Regions from separate parts of the Pseudodesulfovibrio aespoeensis Aspo-2 genome, predicted to be linked through region 2. Evidence: predicted binding sites of a transcription regulator. Region 2 holds the regulator's gene; each other region holds the start of a gene.
What was found. Region 2 encodes sigma-54, which starts transcription at its own class of promoters, with help from an activator protein. Its sites were predicted from a motif close to CTGGCACGGNNNNTGCTT; they were not measured.
Positions count from the first base shown of each region.

Region 1: a site for sigma-54 is predicted at 5,625-5,642, ahead of DAES_RS01180 (BMP family protein). Genes of this name have one in related genera too.
Region 3: a site for sigma-54 is predicted at 3,434-3,451, ahead of DAES_RS04785 (ammonium transporter). Genes of this name have one in related genera too.
Region 4: a site for sigma-54 is predicted at 3,340-3,357, ahead of DAES_RS13105 (TylF/MycF/NovP-related O-methyltransferase). Genes of this name have one in related genera too.

Region 1 is NC_014844.1:267,894-275,490, reverse strand. Features, by position in the region: gene DAES_RS01205 (hydantoinase/oxoprolinase family protein) at 1-391, shown strand, start outside; gene DAES_RS01200 (histone deacetylase family protein) at 394-1,728, shown strand; gene DAES_RS01195 (DoxX family protein) at 1,874-2,359, opposite strand; gene DAES_RS01190 (MerR family transcriptional regulator) at 2,755-3,375, shown strand; gene htpG (molecular chaperone HtpG) at 3,491-5,416, shown strand; gene DAES_RS01180 (BMP family protein) at 5,714-6,706, shown strand; gene DAES_RS01175 (ABC transporter ATP-binding protein) at 6,769-7,597, shown strand, end outside.
Region 2 is NC_014844.1:1,650,613-1,658,209, reverse strand. Features, by position in the region: gene DAES_RS07435 (PTS sugar transporter subunit IIA) at 1-408, opposite strand, end outside; gene hpf (ribosome hibernation-promoting factor, HPF/YfiA family) at 411-950, opposite strand; gene rpoN (RNA polymerase factor sigma-54) at 986-2,392, opposite strand; gene lptB (LPS export ABC transporter ATP-binding protein) at 2,636-3,361, opposite strand; gene DAES_RS07415 (LptA/OstA family protein) at 3,362-4,303, opposite strand; gene lptC (LPS export ABC transporter periplasmic protein LptC) at 4,317-4,937, opposite strand; gene DAES_RS07405 (KdsC family phosphatase) at 4,938-5,465, opposite strand; gene kdsA (3-deoxy-8-phosphooctulonate synthase) at 5,458-6,267, opposite strand; gene DAES_RS07395 (CTP synthase) at 6,268-7,597, opposite strand, start outside.
Region 3 is NC_014844.1:1,074,652-1,082,248, forward strand. Features, by position in the region: gene pheA (prephenate dehydratase) at 1-838, opposite strand, end outside; gene DAES_RS04775 (3-dehydroquinate synthase II family protein) at 1,150-2,133, opposite strand; gene DAES_RS04780 (2-amino-3,7-dideoxy-D-threo-hept-6-ulosonate synthase) at 2,149-2,946, opposite strand; gene DAES_RS04785 (ammonium transporter) at 3,499-4,857, shown strand; gene DAES_RS04790 (P-II family nitrogen regulator) at 4,901-5,233, shown strand; gene DAES_RS04795 (EAL domain-containing protein) at 5,337-6,599, shown strand; gene bioD (dethiobiotin synthase) at 6,624-7,223, opposite strand; gene bioA (adenosylmethionine--8-amino-7-oxononanoate transaminase) at 7,220-7,597, opposite strand, start outside.
Region 4 is NC_014844.1:2,813,684-2,821,280, reverse strand. Features, by position in the region: gene DAES_RS13125 (YebC/PmpR family DNA-binding transcriptional regulator) at 1-93, opposite strand, end outside; gene DAES_RS13120 (RlmE family RNA methyltransferase) at 148-747, opposite strand; gene DAES_RS13115 (glycosyltransferase family protein) at 813-2,360, shown strand; tRNA gene DAES_RS13110 (tRNA-Ala) at 2,439-2,514, shown strand; gene DAES_RS13105 (TylF/MycF/NovP-related O-methyltransferase) at 2,580-3,272, opposite strand; gene DAES_RS13100 (CPBP family intramembrane glutamic endopeptidase) at 3,393-4,298, opposite strand; gene arsB (ACR3 family arsenite efflux transporter) at 4,333-5,421, opposite strand; gene DAES_RS17010 (ArsR/SmtB family transcription factor) at 5,438-5,791, opposite strand; gene DAES_RS13085 (class II aldolase/adducin family protein) at 5,833-7,029, opposite strand; gene DAES_RS13080 (aldehyde ferredoxin oxidoreductase family protein) at 7,026-7,597, opposite strand, start outside.

The sequences.
Region 1 (7,597 bases), 1.4 Mb from region 2:
CATGAGGATGGAGCTGTTCAAGCGGTTCCAGCTCGCCACCGAGGTGCCGGACAACTACGACGTGGCCAACGCCATTGGCGCTGCCCTGACCAGGACCACCTGGGAGCTGGAACTTTTCGCCGACACCCAGCGCCACGTCCTGTTCATCCCGTCCCTGTCCTACCGCGAGAACATCCACACCAGCTACACCCAGCGCGACGGGGAAAAGGACGCCGTGAACCAACTCTCCATGCAGCTCGACTCCATGGGCGTGTTCCTCCAGCCCGAGGACGCCCAGATCACCCATTCGTCGAGTTTCAACATGGTCGAGGACATGGCCCAGGTGGGACGCAACATCCGCGTCAAATGTCAGGTTCGGCCCGGCGTGGTCGCCACACTGGAGGGACGCTGATCATGCTCAAGGCGGATAAATCCCTGGGGATCGTCTTTTTCCCGGCCTTTGACTGGGCCATATCGCCCACCCATCCCGAACGCCAGGAGCGGCTGCTCTACACCCAGGACCAGCTGCGCGAGGAAGGGCTCTTCGACATCGAGGGCGTCACCGAGCACAAGCCCGACGTGGCCGCCGTCGAGGACGTGGAGCGCGTCCACTTCTGTTTTCCCGAGGTCAGCGCGGTGACCACCCGCTCGCACCTCATCTCGGCGGGCGGGGCCATGAAGGCCGCCGATCTCGTCATGCAGGGCGAGTGCGACCGCGCCTTTGCCATGGTCAGGCCGCCCGGCCACCACGCCATGAAGGTGGTCCACGGCGCGCGCGGCTTCTGCAACATCAACATCGAAGCCGTCATGATCGAGCACATCCGCGAACAATACGGCCACAAGCGCGTGGCCATCGTGGATACCGACTGCCACCACGGCGACGGCACCCAGGATGTCTACTGGCACGACCCGGACACCCTGTTCATCTCCCTGCACCAGGACGGGCGCACCCTCTACCCCGGCTCCGGCTTCCCCCAGGAGCTGGGCGGGCCAAGGGCCATGGGCCGCACCCTGAACATCCCGCTGCCGCCAAACACCTCGGACGAGGGATTCCTCATGACCATGGAGCGCGTGGTCATGCCCATCCTCGAAGACTTCAAGCCCGACCTGATCATCAACTCCGCCGGGCAGGACAACCACTTCACCGACCCGATCACGGACATGAACTTCTCGGCCCAGGGCTACGCGGCCCTCAGCGAGATGCTCAAGCCGGACATCGCCGTGCTCGAAGGCGGCTACTCCATCCAGGGCGCCCTGCCCTACATCAACCTGGGCCTGTGCCTGGCCATGGCCGGGGTGGACTACTCCCACGTCCGCGAGCCCAACTACAACGCCGAACGCATCCGCCAGGACGCCCGCACCACCGCCTACATCGAGGAGCTGTGCAAGCAGTTGCCCAGCCTCTACTTCAACCCCCCAGCCTACAATCCCAAGGGGGATGTCAGCCAGGGGATACTGTCGGGCAACAAACTCGTCAGGCAGCGGCAGGTCTACTACGACACCGACGGTATCAACGAGGTGCAGCAGGAGACCCTGTTCCTGTGCGACCACTGCCGGGGGCTGCTCAAGATCGAGACCAGGGCGGACTCCGGCCCCCTGTGCCTTGGCGTGGAAATCCCCATCAACGCCTGCCGCGACTGCAAAAGCCACGGCTACCAGATCGTGGAGGACGCCCAGCTCAAGGGCAACTCCCGCTACATCCAGCTGATCAACCGGCTCGACCGGGAGTATGTGCGTATCGGATTCTGACCGATTGGTGCGGCGCGTGGGAAGGATGGCGAAAAGCCGCTCCGCCGGGACTGATGGATTCAACTGCCCCTTGGAACTTTTTTCGCAGGCCCAAGGCGCTTCCTGTACGCGAGGGGTTGATTCGCCCTGGCAGCTCTCGGATTTTTCAGCAGCCTGCCAAGCCCTGGCCGCCGGGGGCAGCGCGTTGCTGCCGGTGGATGATCAGGCAGGCGATGAGCATGAGAACGTCGCGGACAAGGGTCTGGACGAGCGAACCGGAGCCGGTGGCCATTTCGTCCACAGCAGAGCCGACAGGGGAGTCGGCGGCAGGCCCGAAGCAGCCGCAATCCACGTCGAGCCCCAGGTGCAGGGCATAGGCGGTCACGGCCAGGAACACCAACAACTGTGCGACAACCAACCCCAAGGCGCCCCGGATGCCGAGGATGAGCCCCGCGCCCGAGGCAATCTCGATCACGGGCAGGGCGCGGGCCAGGAACTTGGCCGTGCCCCAGTTGACCAGCCCGTAGGCGTCGATGGCCTGGGCAAAGGCGGCAGGATCGAGCAGCTTGAGCGCGCCCGCGTAGACGAACACGCCGCCCAGCGCGAGCCGGAGGACAAGGGACACCACCTTGGAGGCCGGGATTTTCTTCATCTTTCTCCCTTGCGCCGCTCAGTGCGGCAGCGGCGTGGTTATACCGGGAATCGCCTGCTGGCGCAAATGGGAACCTGCCCGCCCGGTCGTCAGCCGGGCCAGACGCCTGGGGCAGGGCCGCGCACAACGGCCCAGACCCTGCCCAACACCGGCAACCGCAATCCATGGCCGGAACTGCAACCGACAACCGCAAAGGCGGCCCGACAAGGCGACCGATGCCTGCCCCAAAATCTCGCAACATTCTCTAGAAAAATACAAGAATTCCGGACACAACAACACGGTGTGAATAAAAGCGCTGTGAAATTAAACGGATAAGTCGATATTTTTCTTGAGATGACGCGAATTTTTCTGTACTCCAATGAAGAACAACAACGTGACGCAAGGGGGAGTGAGCCATGAGCGGCAAGAAGGTGTTGTCTGTTGCGGAGATCGCCCGCGAGTTGGAGTTGCCCGAATCCACGGTCCACTACTGGAAGAACCGGTTCGCCCAGCACCTGCCCAGCGTGGGGCGCGGGCGGCAGAAGCGGTTCCGGCCAGAGGCCATCGAGGTCTTCGCCTCCATCTCGCGGCTGCTCAAGGAGGGCCATACGGCCCGCGATGTCATGGACCAGCTCTCCCGCTCCTTTCCGCTCCAGGCCGACGCCATGCCCGTGGGCGCGTCCCTGCCGCCGGCCATGGTCGGCGTTGCCATGGAGTCGGCCATGGAACCGGCCATGAAGATGGCCTCGGCCATCGGGCTTGAGATCGCCCGGAGTGTGGGCGAGGGCATCCGCAGCGTGCTGGCCGCAGGCGAGTCCGGCGCCAGCGGGGCTGACGTGGCCGATGTCCGCCAGGGGCTGGAGGACGCGGCCCGGCGCATCACCGCCCAGGTGGAGGAGACCCATCTGCTCAAGAGCGAGAACGAGCTGCTCAAGGAAAAGCTCAGGATCATGGAGGCCGAGATGGTCCGGCTGCGCAAGGACCGCCGCGAGATGGAGAAGTACCTCCTTGACAAGATCCGTTCCGTGACTACCTAACCCCGCGTGACCCGGGATTTCCCCTCCCGGTCCACCCCCATACCATTTTCGCACCGCCGCGCGGGCCGAGCGCCCGCCGGTTGGCCGCGCACATTACCCTTTGGAGGATACCTGAATGGGCAAAAAAACCACCCACAAGTTCAAGGCCGAGGTCAGCCAACTCCTCGACATCCTGGTCCACTCGCTCTACACCAACAAGGAGATATTCCTGCGCGAACTGGTGTCCAACGCCTCGGACGCCCTGGAAAAGGTCCGGTTCATGACCACCGCCGAAGGCGGCCAGGACGACACCCCGCTCGAAATCCGCATCGAGGCGGACAAGGACGCCAGGACCATCACCATCACGGACACGGGCGTGGGCATGACCCGCGACGAGCTGATGAAGAACATCGGCACCATCGCCCACTCCGGCACCGCCGAGCTGACCCGCATGGCCCAGGAGGGCAAGGCCCCCCTCGACGCCCTCATTGGCCGTTTCGGCGTGGGCTTCTACTCGGTCTACATGGTGGCCGACGAGGTGGAGGTGACCACCCGCTCCATAGAGCCGGACGCCGCGCCCGTGGCCTGGACCTCGGACGGGAAGAACGACTACAAGCTCCAGGACATCGACGACGCCACGGGCGAGAACGGCGGCGAGTCCATGGCGCGCGGCACGCGCATCGTGGTCCGCCTCAAGGAGGATCTGGCCTCCCAGTTCACCAACACGGCGCACCTCAAGTCCGTCATCAAGAAGCACTCCAACTTCATCAATTTTCCCATCCTGGTGGACGGCGAGCGCGTCAACACGGTCACCGCCCTGTGGCGCGAGCCCAAGTTCCAGATCACAGGCGATCAGTACGCCGAGTTCTACAAGTTCCTGACCTACGACTCCGAGGACCCGCTCGACACCCTGCACACCTCGGTGGACGCGCCCGTGCAGTTCAACGCCCTGATGTTCACGCCCAAAACCGGCGGCGATCCCTTTGGCATGAACCGCGAGAACCGGGGGCTTGATCTCTACGTGCGCCGCGTGCTCATCGAGAAGCAGAACAAGGACCTGCTGCCCGAGTATCTTGGCTTCATCAAGGGCGTGGTCGACACCGAGGACCTGCCCCTGAACATCTCGCGCGAAACGCTTCAGGACAACCTGCTCATCCGCAAGATCAGCTCCACCCTGGTCAAGCAGGTGCTCGACAACCTGGAGAAGATAGCCAAGGACGACGCGGACCGCTACGCCGAATTCTGGCACGCCCACGGCACGCTCTTCAAGGCCGGGTACATGGACTTCCTGAACAAGGACAAGTTCGGTCGGCTGGTGCGCTTCAACTCCTCGGCCAGCCCCTCGGCGTCGTCGGGGGCCACGGGGCTGGCCTCGTTCGCCGACTACCTGTCGCGGGCCAGGGAGGGGCAGAAGGAAATCTACTACGCCTACGGCCCCAGCCGCGAGGCGCTCGGCCTCTCCCCGCACCTTGAGGTCTTCCGCAAGAAGGGCCTTGAGGTGCTCTACCTCTTCGAGCCCATCGACGAGTTTGTCATGGACGCCCTGCGCGACTTTGACGGCCACGCCCTGGTGGCGGCGGAACACGCCGACATGGCCACCCTCGACGGGTTCGAGACCCTGGAGCAGGACGAGCAGGCCGCGCCCCTGAACGACGAGCAGAAGTCCACCCTGGACAAGCTCCTCAGCCGCATCAAGGACGTGCTGGGCGAGGCCGTGACCGAGGTCAAGGTGTCCCGGCGGCTGTCCGGTTCGCCCGTGTGCCTGGCCAACCCGGACGGCAACGTCACCAGTTCCATGGACAAGATCATGCGCGTCATCAGCAAGGACACCTCCATCCCCAAAAAGGTGCTGGAGGTCAACCCGGACCACGCCCTGGTGCGCAACATGCTGACCATCTTCGAGAAGGACGCGCTTGATCCGTTCATCGATCAGGCCGCCAACCAGCTCTTCGAGTCCGCCCTGCTGCTCGAAGGCTACCTGACCGACCCCCACGCCCTGGTGGGCCGGGTCCAGGACCTGCTGACCAAATCGAGCGGCTGGTACGTGGATTCGAAAAAGTAATCCCTGCGGCGGTCCGGGCCAGCCCCGGACCGCCGTTCCCCTGCCTCCGGGTTGTGTACGCCCTTGTCAAAACCGTCCATTTTCGTGGCCGGAATCTTCCATTATTGTCATACCTTGACCGCCGCACTGCCCGCTGCACTGACGCGAAGTCGCCCGCCTGATCCCTCATTCTCCCGGTTTTCCGTACCATTTACTCTGTGCCGCATTTCTGGCATTAGCGTTGCATTCCTGTGACGCCGCACCTGGGCGACACCGCTGCGGTCCATGCGCATACCCCAACCGAGGAGAGGATTCCCAATGAAACGCTTTCTGACCATCGCCGCCGTGCTCTGTCTGGCGGTCACGACCCTGGCCGGGGCGGCCCAGGCGTCCGGCAAGATCAAAGTGGCGGGCATCTACACCCAGCCCATCCAGCAGAAATGGGACGCCTGCCTGCACAAGGCCCTGCAAAAGGCCGCGGACGCGGGCGAGATCGAGTACGTCTTTTCCGAGAAGGTCTCCAACACCGACTATGTCCGCGTCATGCGCGAGTATTCGGAAAACGGCGTCAACCTCGTGGTGGGCGAGGCCTTCGGCATCTCCCGCGATGTGACCAAGGCCGCTGCCGACTACCCGCAGGTGGCCTATCTGATGGGTGACTCCTTTGGCCCGCGCGGCACCAACCTCGCGGTGTTCGACAACTACATCCACGAGCCGTGCTACCTCATGGGCATGATCGCGGGCTCCATGACCAAGACCAACAAGATCGGCATGGTCGGCGGCTACCCCATCGGCGAGGTCAACCGCCTCTTCCACGCCTTCATGGCCGGGGCCAAATCCGTCAACCCGGCGGTGGAGTTCAAGGTCTCCTTCATCGGCTCCTGGTATGATCCGCCCAAGGCCAAGGAGTTCGCCTTTGCCCAGGTGGAGTCCGGCGTGGACGTGCTCTACGCCGAGCGCGGCGGCGTGGTGGACGCGGCCCGGGAAAAAGGCATCATCGCCTTTGGCAACGTCAACGACATGAACAAGGAGGAGAACGGCAGGAACGTGGTCGTTACCTCCGCCCTGTGGCATATGGAACCCGCCCTCAACCACGCCATAGAGCTGGTCAAAAAGGGCGAGTTCAAGGCCGAGGACTACCGCGAATGGACCATGATGGGCAAAGGCGGCGCGTCCCTCGCCCCCTACTACGAGTTCGACGCAACCATCCCGGCGGACATCAAGGCCAAGGTCGAGGAGACCAGGGCGGCCATCCTGTCCGGCAGCCTTGTGGTCGAGATCAACGATTCCGAGCCCAAGTCCACCTTCTAGACGCAGCATGACCGGGCCGCCTCGCACCTTGCGGGGCGGCCCATCCCGCGCCCAGGGGCCCCATGACCGAACCCGTGCTCAAGCTCTGCGGCATCACCAAGACCTTCGGGTCCGTGACGGCCAACCAGGACGTGACGCTCCACCTGCGCCAGGGCGAAATGCTCGCCCTGCTCGGCGAGAACGGCGCGGGCAAGACCACGCTCATGTCCATCCTCTTCGGCCACTATGTGGCCGACAGCGGCACGGTCGAGGTCTTTGGCCGCCCCCTGCCCCAGGGCACGCCGCGCGCCGCCCTGGCCGCCGGGGTGGGCATGGTCCACCAGCATTTCACCCTGGCCGCCAACATGACCGTGCTCGACAACATCATGCTCGGCACCGAGTCGCTGCTCTCGCCCGCCCGCGACACCCGCGCCGCCCTGGCCCGGCTGACCGGGCTCATGGACCGCTTCGGCCTGCGCGTGCACCCCTCGGCCCTGGTCGGGCGGCTCTGCGTGGGCGAGCGCCAGCGCGTGGAAATCCTCAAGGCCCTTTTCCGCGATGCGCGCATCCTCATCCTTGACGAGCCCACCGCCGTGCTCACACCCCAGGAGGCCGAGCATCTCTTCGCCACCCTGCGCCAGTTGGTGGACCAGGGGCTTTCGGTCATCTTCATCACCCACAAGCTGCGCGAGGTCATGGCCGCCTCGGACCGCTGCGTGGTCCTGCGCCATGGCCGGGTGGTGTTCGAGTCGGCCACAGCCGGGACCACGGCGGGCGAGCTGGCCCGGGCCATGGTCGGCAGTGACATCCCCAGGACGCGCCGCCCCGAGCCCCGGCAGGGCGGGGAGATTCTCTCCCTCGACGCCATCACCGTGCGCGGCCACACGAACAAGCCGCTCCTCGACGGGCTCA
Region 2 (7,597 bases):
GGCCTCCATGAACTCGCGCCGGAAGGCCTCGTCCTTGAGCACCCGGGAGACCTGGGCCAGGATGCGCAGATGCATGCCTGCCACCTGCTCAGGGGCGAGCACAAGAAAGAAGATGGCGCACGGCTTGTGGTCCAGGGCCGCGAAATCGACCCCTGAGACGCTCCTGCCGACCACCACAATGACCTGCTCCAGGTCTTCGAGCTTGCCGTGGGGGATGGCGATGCCGTCACCGATGCCCGTGGTGCCGAGGTTTTCACGATCAAGAAGGACACGGACCGCGAGGTCCGTGTCCATCTCTGGATATTTCACGCCCACCGGGGCGAGGAGTTCTTCAAGCACCTCCGGCTTTGTGGCGGAGGCGAGGTCATAAAGGACGAGGTCCTTGTCCAGGTAATCACCGAGTTTCATGCTTAGTTTCCAGGATCGATCAGACCGAAGTCGCCGTTCTTGCGCTTGTAGATTACGTTCACTCCCTCGGTCTCGGCGTTGAGAAACACGAGGAACTCGTTGTCAAGGGTCTCCAACTGGAGGGCCGCCTCGTCAACGGACATGGGCTTTGGTTCATAAGTGTCGGTGCCGACTATGGTCGGCCCGGACTCTCCGGGAATGCTCCCGTAGGACAGGAAGTTCATCTGGACCTTGTTGCCGCGCGCCTGCTTGGTCCTGTCCTTGATCTTTTCGCGCATCCGTCGCATCTGGGCTTCCAGCTTGTCGAGCACCATGTCGATGGTCGAGTACATGTCTTCGGAGTCTTCATAGGCGGAAATATGGATGCCGTCGGCATTCAGGATGATATCCGCCTTGTGGCGGAACTTGTCGACCAGCAGGTTGACCTGGAGGTCGGCCTCCGCGTCGGAAACATACTTGCCCACCTTTTCAAAACGCTTTTGCGCATAGCCCTTGAGATGATCGGACGGCTCAAAGTTCTTGAAAGTGAAGCTTATGTTCATACATTCCTCCTGGTTGAACGTGCTGAAAGCCTGCCTTAGAAATACTGCTTTCTCTTGGAAGACGACGCTATGCCCATGGCGGAGCGGTATTTGGCCACTGTGCGGCGGGCGATGTTCACTTCGAGCCTCTCCTGAAGTATCTCGCCTATCCGCTCGTCGCTCAAGGGTTTTTTATGGTCTTCCGCGGCGATCATCTGCTTGATGAGCGCCTTGACACTCTCGGAGCCTACCTGGGAGCCGTCATTGAGATCCAGCGCGCTGTTGAAGAAAAACTTCAACTCGAAGATGCCGTGCGGTGTGGACACGTACTTGCTGGTCGTGATGCGGCTGACGGTGGACTCGTGCATCTCGATGTCTTCTGCCACCTCCTTGAGGATGAGCGGTTTGAGTCTTGTCACGCCTTCCTCAAAGAAATCACGCTGAAAGCGGACAATACTCTCAACTACTTTGTACAAGGTTCTCTGCCTCTGGTACAGGCTTTTCATCAGCCAGGCGGCAGATCGCATCTTTTCCTGGAAATACTCTTTTTCCTTGTTCTTGGCCCCCTGCATGGTCTCCAGGTAGAAAGAGTTCATCTGGAGCCGGGGCAGCCCGTCCTCGTTGAGGATGATGACAAAATCCTCGCCGTACTTGTAGACGAAAACATCCGGGCTGACATAATGGGGTTCGGCGCTGGCGTAGTGGGAGCCGGGCATGGGGTCGAGCGTCTGGAGCTGTTCGATGTACTCCTTGAGCTCGTCCATGGAAATCTTGAACTTGCGCGCCAGGGGCTTGAAACGGTTCTTCTCCAGGTCTTCCAGGTGATCGCGGACCAGGGAGACCAGGATCGGATCGTCGTAGCCAAGCACCTCCATCTGCACCAGCAGACACTCCTGCGGGGTGCGCGCCCCAACACCCACCGGGTCGAGCCGCTGCAACCGCCGGATAACCGACTCCACCTCCTCGGGCGTGGCGGTGACCATGCTCATGATCTCTTCAATGGTCGCCTGGAGATACCCGTTGTGGTCGAGGTTGCCGACCACCACATCGCCAATGGCGACCTCGCGCTCGGTGAAGTTGGAGAGCCGCATCTGCCAGTTGAGATGCCCCTCCAGGGTCGGCTTCGAGGCCAGACGCGCCTCAAAGGAAAGCCCCTCCTCAGGAATCTCGGAGTCGCGGGCCGTGGATTGTTTGGATGTGCTGGAGAACTCGCCGAGATAGTTTTCCCAGTCCGCAGTGCGGACAAGCTCCTCCTCGGCCTGGGATTCAGTCAACTTCTCAGGTTCGCGAATCTCGGTCTCGACTTCGGTCTCATCGAGAAACGGATTCTCCATGAGTTCCTGCTGGACCGTCTCCAAAAGCTCCAGTCGCGAGAGTTGCAACAGCTTGATGGCCTGCTGCAACTGCGGGGTCATGACCAGCTGCTGGGAGAGCTTGAGTTGCTGCCTGAGTTCCAATCCCATATTCTAAGCCTCTCGGACCAGAGTCATCGCGACTGCGTTCCGGGGGTTCGTTTCACTTTATTTCACCATCACATGCGATTCTTGGTTCAGACACTGCCACACATCACAAAAGGACGCAACACAATACTTATAACCCACTGTCGCGTCTCGATTAATACCAGAGAATACGCCACATGAAAAAAGTGTACCAATGATTCACCCTGGTGTAAATCGCCAAGAGCGGAAGGATGGGGAAAAAGGGGATCAGAGGCGGAAATCCTCGCCAAGATAGATTTGGCGGGCGCGGCTGTCCTGCACTATCTCCTCCGGGCTGCCCTCTAGAATGACCGACCCTTCGTACACGAGATAGGCACGGTCGCAGATGTTCAATGTTTCACGCACGTTGTGATCGGAGATAAGGATGCCGATGTCCATGCTTTTCAGGACCGAGATGATCTCCTGAATGTCGATGACGGCAATGGGATCGATACCGGCGAAGGGTTCGTCGAGCAGGATGAACTTGGGGTCCATGATCAGGGCGCGGGCGATCTCGAGCCTGCGCCGCTCGCCGCCGGAGAGAAACATGGCCGCCTGATCGGCCAGCTTGGTGATGGTGAACATCTCCATCAGCTCGTTGGCCCGTCGGTGTTGGGCCGCAGGGGTCATGGCCGTCTGCTCCAGGATGATCTGGAGGTTCTGGCGCACCGTGAGTTTCTTGAAGATGGAGCTTTCCTGCGGCAGATAGCTCACGCCCATGCGGGCGCGCTCGTGCAGGGGCTTGTCGGTCAGGGGCACGCCGCCCAGCGACACATGCCCGGTGTTGGGCTTGACGATGCCCACGAGCATGTAGAACGTGGTGGTCTTGCCCGCCCCGTTGGGGCCGAGCAGGCCGACCACCTCGCGGGTGTTGAGTTCGAGATTGATCCCGTGCACGACCTCTTTCTGGCCGTACCGTTTGGAGAGGTTGGCTGCGATGAGTCCGACGGCCATCTACTGCACCTTGATCTTTTCGGGCGTCAGGAAAATGGCCTGGACCCGCTTGCCCTGGCCGCTCACAACCTCGCTGCGGTTCTCGCGCACGAAAAAGTTGATGACATTGCCGGTCAGGCTGTTCGGCCCGTCCTTGAGGATCGGGTCCTCCTCCATCTTGAGAATCTGCTCCTCGACCAGGTAGGTCAACTTGCCGCACGATCCTTCGGTCTTGCCTTTTTGGGCGCGCACGTCGCCCTCGGCCACGATCCGATCGATGCTGTCCACGGCGAACTTCTTGCCGCTGCGTGACGAGAAGAAGGCCGAGAGCCGATTGGCCCACAGGGTCAGTTCGCCGTGTACGGCCACCACGTTGCCCACAAAGGAGACGACCTTGCCGTTCTCATCGTAGGTCATGCGGTCCGAGGTGATTTTGACCGGCACCTGGCTCGGGTCAACGCCCACCTGGATGGGTTCTGGCGGTGTGGAGGCCACCGGCCCCTTGACCGCGCCCTCGCCCTGCACCCCTGCTTCGCCGCTTCGCGCAGGCTTGGCCGCAACCGGCTGGTCCTGACCGGTCAGGGCAGCAGACACTTCTGCCGCCGCTTCTCCTGACGCTTCCCCTGACGTGTCTCCTGACTCTTCCGGCTGCGTGTCATGGAGGGGAGCAGGCGCGCCCGCCGTCACCGGCACGAGATACTTGGCGTTGGCATAGCCCATGGCCCGCTTCTCGCTACGCTCGGTCTCGTTGACGGGAAAAATCGCGTACCAACCGTCTCTCAGAAAATCGACCTTAACCCGCTGGCCCTTGGCCAGGGTGACCACATGCTCGCTGCGGGGCGTGCGGTCCTCGCGCACGTTGAGCGTGTTCGCGGCCTCGCGTATCTCGCCCCAGTCTGCGGCCTGCGCCACCGAGGCGAACACGAGCACGCACAGGGCCACCGTGAAAAATCTGCCTGTCATATTCATCAAAGCCTTACTCCCTGCCCTGGTCCAAGAACGGGCTTCCGTCAAATCCCTTGGGCGCAAACAGCGCCTCCACCCCTCCGGCCGCCTTCAGTTCATGGGTGACCAGATCGATCTCCACAGCTGCCGCCTTGAGCGTCATGTCGGGCCTGCGCACGGTCACGCCGCCCTTGAGATAGACCTTGTCGATGGCTCCAACATAGTCGAGATGCGCCGCGTCCAGGGCAAGCGAGCCGAACCGCCCGGTCACGTTGTCGTAAAGGGTCAGGTTGTCGTTGGGCTGATCGACCTCACCCCGGTCCGCCTTGACATAGACCTCCTGCCGGTCCACCCCGAAATAGGCGGAAAGCTGCGGCCTGTCCACGCCGACCAGCTTTCGCTCCTGGTTGTACCGGGCCGATGTTGCCAGCAGCTTCCAGGTCATGGCGCCCTGGGTGCCCTGCACCAGTTCGATGTCCTCGGCGGAGATATCCGCCTCGTCAAGGAGCTGCGCCCGGGACTTGCCCTCCACCGGCTCCAGGGCCGTGGGCTCGATGATCTCGTCGGAGAAGAAGACGGCCTTGACCGCGATGCCCAGGGCAAGGCCCACCAGGAAGATCGTGACGAGCAGCAGCTCGGGACGCCTTTTCATCTACTCCGCCCACTGTTTCAGCGCGTCTTCCGTAAGCCCCCTGGCCTGCATGATGAACGAGATGGCCTCGCGTACCGCGCCGTGTCCGCCGGGGCGGGTGGAGACCCAGTCGGCTGCGTCAAGCACCTCAGGCTGGGCGTTGGGCACGCACATGGCCAGCCCGGCCTCGCGCATCACGGCCAGATCGATCCAGTCGTCCCCCATGAACGCCGCCTCGCCGGGACTGACCCCGGCCTTTTCGCACATCTCAAGAAAATGGGGAAGCTTCTTGTGGTTGCCCGGATAGTAGTGAACGATGCCGAGTTCCCTGATGCGTTTGGCCACCGGCTTCTGGTCCAGACCGGTGATGACGCCGATCTCCAGCCCCACGGACTGGGCCAGCTTGATGCCGAAGCCGTCCTGGACGTTGAATCGCTTCATGACCAGGCCGTCGGCATCGTAGTACAACCCTCCGTCGGTCAACACGCCGTCCACGTCGAGCACGAGCAGCCGTATTTTGCTGGCCAGCGCCATGACGCCATCATCCATTGTTCAACTCCCAGATAGCCTTGAGCCGAACCAGCAGAGACTCGATTTTATCCAGCGGCAGGCTGTTGGGACCATCGCACAACGCTGCGTCCGGGTCGGGGTGGGTCTCCAGAAACACTCCGTCGGCCCCGGCGGCCACTGCTGCGCAGGCGAGCACCGGCACGTATTCACGCTGCCCGCCGGATGCTCCGCCCAGGCCGCCGGGCAACTGCACCGAGTGGGTGGCGTCCATGATCACAGGCACGTCGAATTTGCGCATCTCCGGGATGGAGCGCATGTCCACCACCAGATTGTTGTAGCCGTAGGTGGAGCCGCGCTCGGTCAGCCACACCTGCTCGTTGCCGGAGGCGCGGACCTTTTCCACGGCGTTTTTCATGTCCCAGGGGGCGAGAAACTGCCCTTTCTTGATGTTCACGATCCGCCCTGTCTGCGCCGCTGCCACCAGCAGGTCGGTCTGGCGGCACAGGAAGGCCGGGATCTGGAGCACATCCGCCACCTCGGCCACACGGGCCGCCTGCTCGGGGCTGTGGATGTCCGTGACGATGGGCAGCCCTGTCTCGCGCTTGACCTCGGCCAGGATGGCCAGCCCCTCGTCCATGCCGGGGCCGCGAAAACTCGTCACCGCCGTGCGGTTGGCCTTGTCAAAGGAACTTTTGAAAACCAGGGGCAGGCCGAGCCTGTCGGCCACCCCGGCCAGGACCCGCGCCGTCTCAAGGGTGATCTCCCTGTTTTCGATGACACACGGTCCGGCCAGGACAAAGGGACCCGACCGGCTGGCCCTGTAGAGTTCGCAGATTGCCAATTATTTGTCCTTTTTCGCCTTTTCGTTCTTGGATGCCTTGATAAAATCCCGGAACAGCGGATGGGGATTCATGGGGTTGGACTTGAACTCCGGGTGGAACTGGCAGCCCAGGAACCACGGATGACCGGGCAGCTCCACGATCTCCATCAGGGATTCGTCCGGGGCTGTGCCCGAAAAGACCATGCCTTGCTCCACAAACTGATCGATGAAGCGGTTGTTGAACTCGAAACGGTGGCGGTGCCGCTCGTCGATGTTGACCGTCTGGTAGGCGACGTGGGCCACGGTGTCCTTCTTGATCTTGCAGGGGTAGGAGCCCAGGCGCATGGTGCCGCCCTTGTCCGACTCCTCGCACCTCGTCTCGGTCTTTCTGGTGCGGAAGTCGTACCATTCCTTCATCAGATAAATGACGTTGTGCTCGGTAAGCGGGTCAAACTCCTCGGAGTTGGCGCCCTCAAGCCCTATGACGTTGCGCGCGAACTCGATGCACGCGCACTGCATGCCAAGGCAGATGCCGAAAAAGGGAACCTTATTCTCGCGAGCGTATCTGATGGCCAGAATCTTGCCCTCGATGCCGCGCGAGCCGAACCCGCCGGGTACGAGGATGCCGTCCAGGCCCTTGAGCTTTTTCTCGACGTTCTTGGGCGTCACCTTCTCGGAGTTGACGTATTCGAGCTCCACCTTGACATCATTGGCCACGCCGCCGTGGATGAGCGCCTCGTGCAGGCTCTTGTAGGCCTCGGTCAGGTCCACATACTTGCCGATGATGCCGATTTTGACCGACCCCTTGGGATTCTTGAGCCGGTCCACGAGCCTTTCCCACGGGCCGAGTTCCGCGTTCTTGGCGGGCAGCTTGAGGAGGATGGCGATCTTCTGGTCAACGCCCTCCTCGTAGAATTTCAGCGGCACCTCATAGATGGAGGAGACGTCCACGCCGGTGAAGACCGCATCGCGGTCCACGTCGCAGAACAGGGCTATCTTGCGCTTCAGGTCCTCGTCCAGCTCCACCTCGGAACGACAGATGATGATATCGGGCTGGATGCCCACGCTGCGCAGTTCCTTGACCGAGTGCTGGGTGGGCTTGGTTTTGAGTTCGCCAGCGGCCTTGATGTAGGGCACCAGGGTCAGGTGGATGTAAAGGACATTCTCCTTGCCCAGGTCGTTCTTGAGCTGGCGGATGGCCTCCAGGAAGGGCTGGCCCTCGATGTCGCCCACAGTGCCGCCGATCTCGATGAGGGCCACGTCCTCGTCGGTGGGCAGGCCGACCACCGCTTCCTTGATGGCGTCGGTAATGTGCGGGATGACCTGGACCGTGCCGCCCAGGTAGTCGCCG
Region 3 (7,597 bases), 580 kb from region 2:
GCCTGCCTTCCTTGGAGGGCGATGCGCCGATGATCAGGAACCGGGTCCAGTTGTCGGGGATGTCCTCTATGGACTGGGCCAGAACGTTCATGCCGTGCAGATCGGCCAGCTTGATGTGGCCGATCACGGCGGCGGCCTTCTTGCCCGCCACCACCTTGGCGGCCTCTGCCGTGGACTCCATGGGGATGGTCGGCACGTCGCGCAGGTGGGTGCGCAGCCAGTCGCGGCATTGGCCCAGCGGCTGCGGGTGGGAGTAGACCACCTCCACGTCCTCGGCCTTTTCCGCGTTTGAGATGAGGCAGTGGCTGATGCGGCTGAAGACCTCGGCCTGGATGTAGACCTTGTACTTCATGAACAGGTCCACCACCTGGCCCACGGTGCCCTCGATGGAGTTTTCGAGCGGGATGACGCCGAGTTCCGCGCCTTCTTCGGCCACGGCCCGGAATATTTCCTCGAAATTGTTCTTGGGGGTCAGGGCGGCGGCGCTGCCCATGTGCTCAATGGCCGCGAAGTAGGAGAAGGTGCCTTCGGGACCGAGATAGACGACCCGCTCCGGGCGTTGCAGATGGCGCGAGGAGCTCATGATCTCGCGATAGATGGTGCGCAGGTGCTTGTCGGGCAGGGGACCGGGGCTGGAGTCCGCGATCTTGTTGAGCACCTCCTGCTCGCGAAAGGGCTTGTAGATGGCCTCGCCGTGCGCGGCCTTGTACCGGCCCACGCCAAGGCTCACGTCGGCCCTCTGGTTGAGCAGGTCCACGATCTGTCTGTCGATCCGGTCTATCTTCTCGCGCAACTCCCCCAGGTCGGGGATGTTGCCGTTGTCGGTCGTGTCAGCCATGACGTATCTCCAAGTTTCTAGCCCGTTATGCCGAGTTCAAAGCCGGACGCGGTCCTGCGTCCCGCAGGATGTTCAAACCGTGCCGGATGCGAGGCGCGAGGGTGTTCCGGGATCGCAGCGTATTCTTCATACGCAAGAGTCCGGGACAGCCGAAGCAACGAAGCAGACGGTGCATTGCCATATTCCGCAGGATGTTCAAACCGTGCCGGATGCGAGGCGCGAGGGTGTTCCGGGATCGCAGCGTATTCTTCATACGCAAGAGTCCGGGACAGCCGAAGCAACGAAGCAGACGGTGCGGTTTCAACATCCTGCTAGGCTTCTTTTATGTCTTCCTGGATGCGCATGCCAAAATGGCGGCCCGCCTCGTCGGTCTTGACCAGGATCTTGTCGCCGACCTTGAGGGTGACCACCGAGACCGGGTCGCCCTTGTCGCTGACCACGCGGATGGTCTCGGCGTTTTGCAGGAAGACCTGTCCCTGGCGGGCACCGTTCTTGTCCTTGACCTCGGCGGTGACGAGCAGCATGGGGCGGACCTCCACCTTGACCCGGCCCACGGTGGCCAGGGAGCTGGAGCCGTCCGCGCCGACGATGAGCACGTCGGTTCCGGCGGCCAGTTCTTCGAGATAGGTGGTCTTGTCGCCGGGCATCCGGGTGTAGGCGTGGACCGCGCCCGCGTTGACCCGGAAGGGCCGCGCGGCCACATAGGGGTTGGACTCGGTTTCAGCGTGCACCAGAAAGGTGAAGGCGCTGGAATTGCCCACCAGCATGCCCTGGCCGCGCCTCAGCATGGAGATGGTGTCCACGCAGACGCGGTGGCCGAGCCCGGCTGGCTTGATGGCGGTAATGGTGGCGGTCTCGAGTTCCATGGTTCCCTGCGAGAGTTTGAGTTCCGCGACGATGCGTTTCAGGTCGGTCGCGCCTTCGGGCAGGACCACGATGGTATCGCAGCCGCGCTCCAGGATGCCTGCGGCCAGGATTGCCCGGTCCAGATTCTCGCATTCCAGGGCCAGGGTGTCCACCTGGGCCAGGATGTTTTCCACCGGGATGATCTCCCACCCCTTGGCAAGGACGATGTTCTCGCCCTTTTTGATGCGCGCCACGGCCTCTTCCTCGTCGGATTTTTGGGTCAGGGCGACCACAGGCAAGTCCTTGGGGGTGATGACCGTGACCCGGCCCAGGGCCTGGACCGCCGCCACCTGCTCCTTTTCGACCATGACCGCGTCCACGCCCGACTCCAGGGCCAGGGTGAGCAGGGTCTTGTCAAAGGGGATGGCTTTGAAGATGATGGTTTTCATTGTTTTTCCGGTAGATTATTCGTTGATGTGGGCGAGGGCGGCTTCCACTGTCTCGTCGCCGTGCACGACCATGTTCAGGGCCTCGACCAGTCGGGTGGGGTTGGCGTGCTGGAACACGTTGCGGCCCACGGAGAGCCCTGCGCCGCCCGCCTGCAGGGAGTCATGCACCATCTGAATGAATGCCTGCGTGCTGTCAAGTTTCGGCCCGCCCGCGATGACGATGGGCACGCAGCAGGAGTCGCAGACCCTGGCGAAGGATTCGATGTCGCCGGTGTAGGGAACCTTGACCACGTCCGCTCCCAGCTCGGTGCCCACGCGGGCGCAGTGGGCCACCACGGACGGGGCGTATTCGTCGCTAACCTTGGGGCCGCGGGCGTAGACCATGGCCAGCAGCGGCATGCCCCAGTTGGCGGCGTCCGAGGCCACTTTGCCGAAATCGGCCAGCATGGCGGCTTCGGTTGCGTCGCCGAGATTGCAGTGGATGGAGACCGCATCGGCACCCAGGCGCACAGCGTCTTCCACAGAGGCGACGAGGCTTTTTGCATTGGGGAAGGGGGAGAGGGAGGTGGAGGCGGAGAGGTGGACGATCAGGCCGACGTCGCGCCCGGTGGCGCGGTGGCCGCATCGCACGAGGCCTTTGTGCTCTATGACCGCGTTGGCCCCGCCGTCCACCACCTTGCCCACGGCTTCGCGCATGTCCACCAGCCCGTCGATGGGGCCGACGGTCACGCCGTGATCCATGGGCACCACAATGGTCCGGCCTGTGTTCCGGTTGAAGATTCTTTCGAGTCTGATCGCTTTGCCGATATGCATGTCGTTCTCCTGCGGTTGTCCCTTGCAGGCTGCGGGTCTGCCTGATCGCCGTCACGTCCCTTGGAAAAAACAAGGGCCGCCGGCTTTCGCCCGCGGCCCTTGAAGAGGTTTGTCTTTGTTTTTCGGTTGTAACCCACCACCTGGCTTACAGTGTACCTCTCCCGAGACCGCGCGTGCGGCTATACCAATATCCAAAATAAAAGGAGGTAAAGGAGGAGGGGAGGCCAGTGGTGATGTTCATGGAGACAAGAGCTACACCGTGAAGAAAATTCTGTCAACAAAAACTTTCATCAGGATTTCATGGGGATGGAGCCTAATACCATATAATCGTGCGACCGGCGGTCATTTTTCCATGGTTCCTCATATTGACATATTTTGTCGAAAATGCATGTTTCAAAAATGCATCTAGTTACAATTTTGAAAAATTATAACTATAAAAAAACTGTCTTTTGGAGCAATTTTACATGAACAGCAATACTTGCCGTGTTTGGCACGGGTTTTGATATGGGGAGCGCAGGTAGAAACGCATTTCATCCAAGGAGGAGTATCCAAATGTTTCTGAGAAAGTCCCTGACCCCCGTTTATGCAAAGGTCGCCATCGGGATGGCGGCCATGATGGCCGTCCTCGCCCCGGCCCTGGCCCATGCACAAGAGGTGGAGTACCTCACCCAGTCCAACGCCAACATCCTGTGGACGCTCGTGGCCGCCTTTCTGGTCATGCTCATGCAGGCCGGGTTCGGCTGCGTCGAGGCCGGTTTCACCCGCGCCAAATCGGCAGGCAACATCATGATGAAGAACTTTCTGGATTTTTCCGTTGGTTCCATCTGCTTTTTCCTGTTCGGGTTCGCCCTCATGTTCGGCATTGACGCGGGCGGTTTCATGGGCACCTCCGGCTACGCCTTAAGCGGCGTGGGCGAGGCCGACCTGCCCTGGTCCTACACCTTCTGGTTCTTCCAGTCCGTGTTTGCCGCCACCGCCGCCACCATCGTTTCGGGCGGCATGGCTGAGCGCACCAAGTTCGGGAGCTACGTCCTGGTTTCCATCGTGGTTACCGGCATCATCTACCCCATCTCCGGCCACTGGGCCTGGGGCTCGCTGTGGCTGGGCGATGACGGCGCGGGCTGGCTCGAAGGCCTCGGTTTCGTCGACTTCGCCGGTTCCTCGGTGGTCCACTCCGTGGGCGGATGGATAGCCCTGGCCGGTGCCCTGGTCCTCGGCCCGCGCGTGGGCAAGTACACTGAAGACGGCAAGGCCAAGGCCATTCCCGGCCACAACATCCCGCTGGCCGCTCTGGGCGTGTTCCTCCTCTGGTTCGGCTGGTTCGGATTCAACCCCGGTTCCACCACCACTGCCGACGACACCATCGGCCTGATCGCCATGAACACCTCCCTGGCCGCCTGCGCGGGCGTGCTCGGAGCCATGTGCATCTCCTGGTTCCGCTTTGGCAAGCCCGACATCTCCATGACTCTCAACGGCGCCCTGGCCGGTCTGGTGGGCATCACCGCCGGTTGCGCCACGGTCAGCCCCGGTTCCTCCATCGTCATTGGGCTTATCGCCGGTTTGCTGGTGGTTCTGTCCATTGAGTTCATCGACAAGGTTCTCAGGATCGACGACCCGGTCGGCGCGGCGTCCGTGCACGGCGTGTGCGGCGCGTGGGGCACCATTGCCTGCGGTCTGTTCAACACCGACGGCGGTCTGCTGTTCGGCGGTGGATTCGCCCAGCTGGGCGTGCAGCTCATCGGCGTGGGCGTGTTCTTTGCCTGGGCCTTTGGCGCGGGTTTCATCCTCATGACGGTGATCAAGGGCGTGTTCGGCCTGCGCGTGGAAAAGGAAGAGGAGCTCAAGGGCCTGGACATTGCCGAGCACGGCAGCGAGTCCTACAGCGGATTCCAGCTCTTCAGCAACGAGTAGGCGACATCCGCGATCATCAGACATCATCAAGGAGATTAGTGAAATGAAGCTCATCATAGCATACATCAGGCCCGAAAAGCTCAACGACGTGAAGCAGGCGCTTTACGCCAAGGAGATATACTCCCTGTCCGTGACCAATATCCTTGGCTCCGGTCGGCAGAAGGGATTTACCGAGACCTATCGCGGCGTGCAGATGGAGGTGAACCTGCTCAAGAAGGTGCGCCTTGAGATCGGCGTCAACGACGACTTCGAGGCCAAGGCCATCGAGGCCATCAAGGCCGCCGGACAGACGGGCAAGGAAGGCGACGGCGTCATCTTCGTGACCGAGCTGGCCAAGGCCATGCGCATCAGAACGGGCGAGGACGGAATCCTCTAGGAACGGAAATGCGATGACATACGGGATCCGGGGCGGCCCAAGCCGCCCCGGCCCTTGCCCGAAGAATATCCATGAATCAAGCCCGCCCGCGGACAACGCTGAAATGACGACAGACACCCTTATGCCCATCACTGTGACCGACCTCCACGAAATCATCGAGACGGGCGCCATCGTCACCCATTTCCAGCCTCAGGTCTCGCTCAAGCGCAAGGCCGTCATCGGGCTTGAGGCGCTCAGCCGGGGGTTTGATGGGGCCAGCGGCGAGATCATCCCGCCGTCGGTCCTGTTCGGCCTGGCCAGCGACCCGGAGACGCGGCTCGCCCTGGACCGTGTCTGCCGCACGCGGGCTGCGGAATCATTCGCCGCCCTGCATCGGCGCGACAAGAGCGTCATGCTCTCCATGAACATCGACGCCGCCTGTATCAGCGAGGACACCAGGGGGTCCAACCACCTGCTCAAGCTGATCAAGCGGTGCGACATCAGTCCAAACAACGTCATCATCGAGATCATTGAATCCCGGTGCGAGGACATGGACGCCCTGCTGGAGTTCGTCCGCTTCTACCGGAAAAAGAACTTCCTCATCGCGCTTGACGACGTGGGCGCGGGTTTCTCCAACCTGGACCGCATTCCGCTGCTCAAGCCGGACGTGCTCAAGCTCGACCGTTCGCTCATCAGCGGGGTCAACGAGCAGTTCCACAAGCTTGAGGTGGCGCGCAGTTTCGTGCAGATGGCCAACCGGCTGGGCTGCCTTGTCCTGGCCGAGGGCGTGGAGACGAGCGAGGAGACCATGTGCCTCCTGGCCAACGGGATCGATGTCTTTCAGGGGTTCTTCTTTGCCCGGCCCGCGCCCGGGCTGGACGCCGTGCCCGGCATGGCCGACAAGGTGGACGCCCTGGCCGAGAAGCACCGGCACAACCGCACCCGGCGCATCGCCGAAGAGAAGCGTCTCTTCTCCAGCTACGATCTGACCATCCTGACCATGTGCCAGGGGCTGTCCGAAACCCCGTCGCGCGGGCTCAACCAGGCGCTGACTCAGTTCATCGATCAGCACGAGGGCGTGGAGTGCGTCTATGTGCTCGACATGAAGGGGCGGCAGGTGTCCGACACCCTGTGCGATCCCCTGAAGCTCAAGAAGAGCAAGCGGTTCCTCTACGAACCCGCCCGTGTGGGGGCCGACCACTCCCTCAAGGAATACTTCCTGCCCATCCAGGCCGGGCTTGAGAAGTTCACCACCGATCCGTACATCTCCCTCGCCTCGGGCAACTTGTGCACCACCATCTCGCGGGTCTTCTATCACAAGTGCTGTGGCCGCCACCTGATCCTGTGCACCGACATGAGCCGCGAGGACATGGCCTGCGGACTGTAGCCTCCTGTCAGGGTGGGGCCATGCTCAGGGAGTGTCCAGCGTCCCAAAGACGTAGGCGACCGATCCGGGCAGGAGATGGTCGAGCATCCGCTTGTTGCGTTCATTGTTGCAGGCGTCGGATGCATAATGGTCATTGACGGCCAGACCGGCCAGGGGCAGTCCCTTGGATGCCAGGAAATGCGCCGAGAGCAGGGCGTCATTGATGCATCCCAGGCGGTTGGGAACCACGAGGATGGTGCGCAGGTCGCAGGCGCGGGCGATTTCGTACATCTGCCTGTTCATGTCCAGGGGCACGAGCAGTCCTCCGGCCCCCTCGACGAGCAGGACATCGCACTCGGAAACGGCGTTGATCGTGTCCGCCACCGCGTCAAAGGGGAACGTCTCCCAGAGAAAGCAGGGGGCCACCGGCTCGGTGCCGGTCATGATGACTCGGGCGTCTGCCGGAGCGAGCCCCGTATGCGTGCGGACAAAGGCGGCGTCGTCGTCGGCAGGGAAGCCGGTCTGCACGGGCTTGACGTAGGTGACGCGTTTCCCTTCGGCCATGAATCGTTTTGCCAGCCATGCGGAGAAGACCGTCTTCCCGACTTCGGTATTGGTGCCGGAGATGAAGTAGCGTTCCATCATTCCCCCAGCACTTCGACCATGGCGGCATGGGCAATGTCCACCAGCCGGGTGATTTCGTCCTGCGTGATGACGTAGGGCGGCAGGAAGTAGATGCAGTCGCCGAGGTTGCGCAGCAGCGCGCCCCGCTTGAGCGCTTCCCGGAATATCCTGAACCCGGTCCGCTGTTTCCAGTCAAGAGGAGTCCTGGTCCCCGGGTCGGCCACCAGCTCGACGCAGGTGATGAAGCCCAGGGAGCGGACCTCGCCCACATGGCGGTGCCCGGCGAACCGCTGCGCGGCATAGTCGGCCAGATGACGATATTTCGGCTTGTTGGTTTCGAGGACATTCAGTTCTTCGAACATGGACAGCGTCTCGTTGGCCACGGCGCAGGCCAG
Region 4 (7,597 bases), 1.2 Mb from region 2:
GTCCTTGGCTGCCTTGGTGAAGAATTTCGCTTTCTTGGCGTCCTGGCGACCTTTGCGGTGCTGGATGTTCGCCCATTTACTGTGTCCGGCCATATGTCCTCCTGAATATGCTCGAAAAAGCGTTGTTATCAAAAATAATCGGGAATTCTACCCGTCTATCCCCGCAAAGCCAAGCGCGACGATGAAGATCTCCTTGCTCTCTGATCTTGAACTGTACGGCTTGAAATGCTTGATTTTTTCAAAGTGAGGGCGCAGTGAGTCGGTATAGGCCTTGGTCTCGCCGCTCTCGAATATCTTGACCGCGAAGTGGCCGCCCCTCTTCAGCCGCTTGGCCGCCACCTCGAAGGCGCGCTCGCACAGCTCCAGGCTGTTGGCCTGATCCGCGAACTTGATTCCGGTTGTCTTGGGGGCCATGTCGCTGATAACAAGGTCAAAGGGCGCGAGCGGTTCCATGGCCGCCAGCAGCTCCGGCGAGTCGGAAAACACGTCGGCCTGCAGAAAGGTGACGTTGGCGGCAAAGGTGTGTTTGGTGTCCTGGATGTCCACGGCCAGGACATGCCCTTCCGGCCCCACGCGCTCTCCGGCGTACTGGGTCCACGAGCCGGGGGCCGCGCCGAGGTCGAGCACGGTCTGCCCCTTTTTGAAGAGGCCGAACCGCTTGTCCATCTCCTTGAGCTTGTACACGGACCGGGCCGCGTAGTTTTCCTTTTTGGCCCGTTTGAAGTATTTGTCCTGATATTGTTTCATGGCAGCGCTCCTTGCTCGGCGTGGAGCGATTCCTAGCCGAATACGCCGAAAAAGCCAAGTGCAGCATGGCAAACCGCCCCGTCAGAGTCCGCATCGTCAACGAGCTGGGCAACGCCCAGTCCCTGCCCGACGATCCCGCCCAGTTCGAAGTCCTGCCCGGCGGGTCCGAAGTGATCTTTCTCGGCCTCGGTCCGGACCCGGCCTCCACTGCCGCGCACTTTCCCCAATTCGCCACTGCCGCCTACCTCGACTGCCCGGCCATGGCCGACCAGATCGACGGCTGGCTAGCTGCCGTCCCGGCTGGATTCTCGCCCCTTGCCCCAGAGGCGTTCACCCCGGAGCGCGCTGCCTCGGCCACCATTGTCCGCTACCGGCCCGGGCTCAAGGCGTTCCCGTGCTTTTTCGCCCCCCTGGCTGCCAGGGTCGCCCTGGCCAGATCCGGATGCCCTGGCGCAAAGGACGCATCCGGCACCCTGCATGGCAAGACCGTCTGGCTCCCCTCGGACCCACTCGGCATGCTGGCCCGCGAGCTGGCCCTGGCCTTCGAGTCCAGGGGGCTGCGCGTCCTGAGTGTGGACCGCGAGGCGTTGGAGCGTTCGCCCGGCACCGAGCTGCCCCGGCTCCTGGCCCAGGGCGTGCCCGACCTGTTCTTCAGCGTCAATTTCCGGGGACTGGAGCCGTTCGGCCTTGGTTTCGAGATATTGCGCGAGGCCGGGGTCAGGGTGGGGGTCTGGCTGGTGGACAATCCCTTCAATCTGCTCACTGGCATCAAGTCCGGCTTCTGGCAACAGGCGCGACTCTTTGTCACGGACCATACCTTCATCGGTCCGCTGGTGGAGAGCGGGGCGCGCTGGGTCAAACACCTGCCCCTGGCGGCCAGCCCGGAATTGTTCGCCGGGGACCGCGCCGCCAGCGGCCCGCTGCCCGACTGCGCCAGTGACCTTGCGGACAAACTCGTCTTCGTGGGCCGCTCCGAGTTCCCGGGCAAGCGCGAGTTCTTTGCCGGGCTGACCCCGGACCCGGCCCTGCTGGCCGAGGCAGAGGCCATGCTTGCGCGCGGCCAGCGGCCCGACTCCCACTGGTGGCGCGAGCGCGTCCCTGTCCCTCTGTGGCCGGGCAACGCGGTGCGCCGGGTGGGCGTGGGGGCCGAGGCCGCCGGATACGCGTGGCGGGCGCGCTGTCTGGCCGCTGCCGGACCCGAGGCGATCATCTTCGGCGATGAGGGGTGGCGCGACGCGCCGGGCGTCACGGCCCAGGTGCGCCCGCCGCTCGACTACTACGGAGCCCTGCCAGCGGTATACCGCGCGGCCTCGGCCTGCCTCAACGTCACCGGCATGCAGCTCCCTGCGGGCCTGACCCAGCGGCACTTTGACGTCTGGTGCGCGGGCGGTCTGCTGCTGACCGACGCCAACCCCGGTCTGGCCATATTCCCCAAGGAACTGACCGCCCCCGTGACCTTTGCCGCTCCGGCAGACATCCTGCCCCGGTTCCAAACGCTGCGCGCCAACCCTGCGGCCCGCGACAGCCTGCGCCGCGACTGGCGCGCCCTGATCCTGGCCGAGCATACCTACGCCCACCGCGCGGACACGGTCCTCACCGCGCTGGGCCTCTGACCCCGGCACAATCTGCTCCCGCCCCTTGTCAAAACACTTGTCGCCACCCGCAAAAAGGGATAACTACCCTCAACCCAAGGGGACGTAGCTCAGCTGGGAGAGCACTGCCTTCGCAAGGCAGGGGTCGAGAGTTCAAATCTCTTCGTCTCCACCAGAAAACAGTCTGGGAGCTTATGGCGCATGCCATAAGCTCCCTTTTTTGCGTCGGGTCAGGCTGGACTAGTTGGTGACCGCCACCGCGAATTTGACGAGGTCGGTGCGGGTGCCGAGGATCTTCCAGGTGCGTGAGCAGGAGGTGTACCAGTGGTGGAAGGCGGCGAACTCGTCCGCCGGGCCGAAGTCGTCGAACACGATGACTGTGCCGCGTGCGATCCACGGGTTCATGGTCATGAGCACGTAGAGGCAGGAGGAGCACAGGTCCGAGTCGATGTGGATGACCATGCGGTTCTTGCGTTCATAGCCGGTCAGGAAAGGGTGGAGGGATTTGTTGAAGTAGCCCGTGATGAAGGTTCCGCGCGGGTCGTTGATGTCCGGGAGCGCCCCGTTGGTGGAGAAATGCCCCTTGGGCAGGTTGCTGGAGCGCCACTCCTCGGGCAACCCCTCGAAGCTGTCGAAGCCGAAGAACCGGGACGCCGGGTGGGTGTTGATCTCCATCCACGACCTGAAGCTCTCGCCCTGGAACACGCCGAACTCGAAGAAATCCATGGGGCCGGAACGGATCACCGCGTTGTGGACATGGGTGTAGAGGATGCGCCGGTCCTTGTACTCGTAGTCAAAGACCGGGTACTGGTAGTCCTGGCTGCCGATGCAGTCGGCCATGAGCCGGCCATAATAGCCCGCCTCCCAGGCGTCGGGGGTGTCGGCGAGGACGAGGTTCAGGGCCTGGGCCAGCTGGTGCTTCTCTATCTGCATGCGCTTCCTCCGCAATGCCGGATGGTCCCGCCGGAATTGTGACGGGTGTTCCGTTTTTTGCGGATGAAAGCAAATGGTGTGCCACGCCGTGTCAGGACGGCGCGATCAAAGGCCAGGGGATCAGAGGGGAATCCGCGACCCCTGCTCCCGCGCCCTGCTGCGGGCCATCAGGCGGACCGTGAGCACGCCCACACCCAGCCAGACGAGCACGGCGATCAGGCCGAAGCTGCCGCCAAGGAGCGGGTTGGCCTGCGGGAAGAGCCACATCCAGACGCCCTGGACCTGGGCGTTGACCGCCGCGTGGATGAAGGCGGCCAGGAACACCGAGCGGGAACCGAGCGTCATCTCGTTGATGAACAGGCCAAGGGCCGAGGTCATGGCGCACATCATGCCCAGACCGGCCAGGGGATGGCCGGGGTAGTTGAAACCCGCCAGGATGAGCGGGGCGTGCCACAGCCCCCAGGCTACGCCCAGGACAAGATAGGCCATGGGCTTGCCCAGGACCATCAGCCGGGGCAGCAGGAAACCGCGCCAGCCCAGCTCCTCGCCCAGGGCAAAGACGTACTGGATGGCCGGGCCGATGAGCATGGAGGCCGGGAGCATGACCGTGAACAGCGAGGTCAGGTCGTGCGGCTCTGCCGAGGTCTGGTTCAGGGCATGCAGGCCGGGGTCCGGGGCGCTGAAGCCCACGGCCCAGTTGAGCCCGTGGATGACAGCGAAGACGATCGGGACCAGGAGCGCGGTCAGGTAGTACGGCCCGGCGGGTCCGGTGCGCAGGGACAGGCTGTCGGCCATGCGGCGCAGGGAGCCGCGCTCGGTCCAGGCGGTCACGCCAAGGGCGGCCAGCCCTGGCACCCACATGGTCAGCAGCAGCCACGGGGTGGGCGTGTACACCGGGCTGGCCGGGTCAAAGCGCACGCCGCTCTTGAGCTGGAACCACTGCACGGCCCAGGAGGCCGCGAAGACGAGGCACAAAAACCACAGGATCGGGGCCAACTTGTGGCTGCGGGACGGCGGGATGCTCATGGCCGGGAGGCTACCCCAAACCGTCCGTCCCCGTCTACTCCGGCTTGCAAGTCACATGGCACACGCCGGTGGGGGTGTTCACGGCGTGGGGGAAGAACCGTTTGCGGATGCGCAGGGACACGCCCACCAGCCCGATGAGGACCGGCACCTCCACCAGCGGGCCGATGACCGCGGCAAAGGCCACGCCCGAGTCGATGCCAAAGACCGCGATAGCCACGGCGATGGCCAGCTCGAAGTTGTTGGAGGCTGCGGTGAAGGAGAGGGTGGCCGACTGCTCGTAGGTGGCCCCCACCTTGGCCGACATGTAGAACGACACCAGGAACATGACCAGGAAGTAGATGCACAGCGGGATGGCGACGCGGATCACGTCAAAGGGCAGCTGCACGATGTATTCGCCCTTGAGGGAGAACATGACCAGGATGGTGAAGAGCAGGAAGACGAGGGTCAGTGGCGCGATGGCCGGGACGAATTTTTCCTCGTACCACTCTCTGCCCTTGGTCTTCAGGCCGATGAACCGGGAGGCCATGCCCGCCAGGAAGGGGATGCCGAGGTAGATGAAGACCGACTCCGCGATCTGGCCCATGGAGATGTCCACCACCACGCCCTCAAGCCCGAACCAGCCGGGCAGCATGGTGATGAAGATGTAGGCGTAGACCGAGAAGAAGAGCACCTGGAAGATGGAGTTGAAGGCCACCAGCCCGGCGCAGTACTCGGTGTCGCCGTCGGCCAGGTCGTTCCAGACGATGACCATGGCGATGCAGCGGGCCAGCCCGATGAGGATGAGGCCGACCATGTACTCGTGGTGGCCGGAGAGGAAGGCGATAGCCAGCCCGAACATGAGCAGCGGGCCGATGACCCAGTTCTGCACCAGGGAGAGGCCGAGCACGCGGTAGTTGCGGAAGACCCGGTGCAGTTCCTCGTAGCGCACCTTGGCCAGCGGCGGGTACATCATCAGGATCAGGCCCACGGCGATGGGGATGTTGGTGGTGCCCACCTGGAAGACGTTGATGGCGTCCTTGACCCCTGGATACAGGTATCCCAGCGTGACGCCCACGAGCATGGCCAGGAATATCCACAGGGTCAGGAAACGGTCGAGAAAGGAAAGTTGTTTGACGGCGGGCATGGGCTTCTCCTTGCGGTCAGTCGCGGCCACAGGGGGACTTCCCCTCGGCGGCGAGCCGGGTTGCCAGGGCGCGGGTGTCCGCGTCGGCCTGGGCATTGGTCGAGAGTTCCTCGTCGAGGAGCGCGAAGGCGTAGGCCATGAAGGGCGTGGGCTGCGGCGGTCGGCGGTAGTGCATCCACTTGCCGCTGCGCCGGGCATCGACCCAGCCGTGCTTGCGCAGGTAGGCCAGGTGCCGCGAGATGGTGGATTGGGGCAGGCCGAGCACCGCCATCAGGTCGCACACGCACAGCTCTCCGCCCGCCAGGAGGTTGAGTATCCGCAGCCGGGTGGCGTCCGAAAGGGATTTGAACTGGGTGGCCAACGTTTCCATAGAAACTTCATATCCGTATCAGCGGATATGTCAAGTGGCGATCAGGTGACGGGCTTTGCGGCCAGCAGTTGATCGAGGCGGTGGAAGTAGGCCTCGCGGCAGCGGTTCTCGGTGTCGAGCAGGGCGGCGAAGGCCTGGGCAAAGCCGTGGGGGCTTGTGGTGAACAGGCCGTGGCCGTGGACAATGGCCGCGCCTGCCGAGGCCAGGGCCGGGGGCAGGGTGTTGCACAGGCCGGTCAAGCCGGTGCCCACCTCGCCCGGCACGATGGGCACGCCTTCCACGGTGCGGCACTGGGTGCATTTGACGTGGCACTTGCCCCGGTCGGGGCACTCCTGCCTGTCGCAGTCCATGGACAGGATCACCGAGAACCTGGGGTGGCCGTGCAGGATGCACCGGGCGTCACCCAGGCGGTAGACATCCTCGTGGGCGGTCAGTTCGGACGAGGCGGTCAGCCCGGCGGTGGAGGAGCCGTCCATGGGGCAGGCGTCGATGCACCCCTCAAGCTCGTCCAGGGAGCTGCCGGTCTGGCTGATGTAGATGGTGTCGTCCAAGCGGCAGGAAATGTTGCCGAAGAACGAGTCCACCAGCCCGTGGCCGACCACGGCGCGCCCCGCTTCGGTCATGGCCGCGAGTATGGCGTCCCCGGTGTCGAGGGGGGAGGTGGTCAGTCCCGGCAGATCGTGGCGCGGCGCGGCCAGCCGGGCCACTGCGGCCTCGAAGGCGGCCCGGAATCGTTGGTTCGGTGCGCCATGCCGCGCCTCGGCCAGATAGCGGGAGAAGAAGAGCACGAAGCAGGCGAAGAGGGTGGACGAGAAGAAGACGAACCCCTGCTCCGGGCTGACCGTGCCGCAGGAGACGATGCCCTGGCCCGGCACGATGACCGCCTTGCGCCGCGACAGGGCCACGGCCATGGCCTGGGCTGTGAACTCCCTGCAGACCGGGATGTCGTGCAGAAAGGTGCGGGTCTCGGTGTCCTCGGGACGCAGGCTGGTCACGGGCGGCGCTTCCGGCTCCGGGCTGGCCAGGAAGTCGATGATGCCTGCGTAAGGCTCTGCCGGTCGGGCAAAGACCAGCGAGTTGATGGGCAGCAGGTCGAAGAGCGGGGCCAGAGTGGCGATGCGCGGGTCCGGCTTGTTCCATTCCAGTTCGGCGTCCAGCCCGCCCACCAGCGGGGTGTCGGCCTCGCACAATCCCTGTCCCACGAGCTTGCGGGCGTATTTGTCGCACAGGGCTTTCATCGGTCAGGCTCCAGCCCCAGGCGGATGGCTGTGTCGCGGGTGGGGTTGCCGTCCGCGTCGAGCCCCCGGATGCGATAGTAGTTGGCGCGGGCTTCGAGGAACGCGGCGCGCTCGATGGGGGGGATGTCGATGCCGCTGCCCGACGAGCCTTCCTCGGTAAAAAAGCGCGGGGGCAGGTCGTCGTCGCAGGCGTCGAATCCGTTGTGCGCGTTCATGATCCGTTCATTGTAACAGATGCGCTCGCCTGCGGCCATGAGGTCCGGCCCACTGACCGCCACGCCGGTGACTGCGGTGTAGGCCTTGGCGTATTCCTCCAGCCCGGCGGCCAGGAAGACGAACTTGCACACGCCAAGGGAATCCACGGCGGCGTTGGCATCCTCGGCCAGCTTGATGATGCGGGCCTTGCCGCTGAAGGTGAACCGGTCCGTGGCCACGGGCTTGCGCAGGATCTCGTGGCTGACCGGGTAGGCGCGCAGATGGCAGCCGCCGCGGGTGCTCAGGGCGTAGGCCAGGGCCATGCCGTAGGCTCCGCGCGGGTCGTAGGCGGCCAGCTCCATGCCCTTGACCG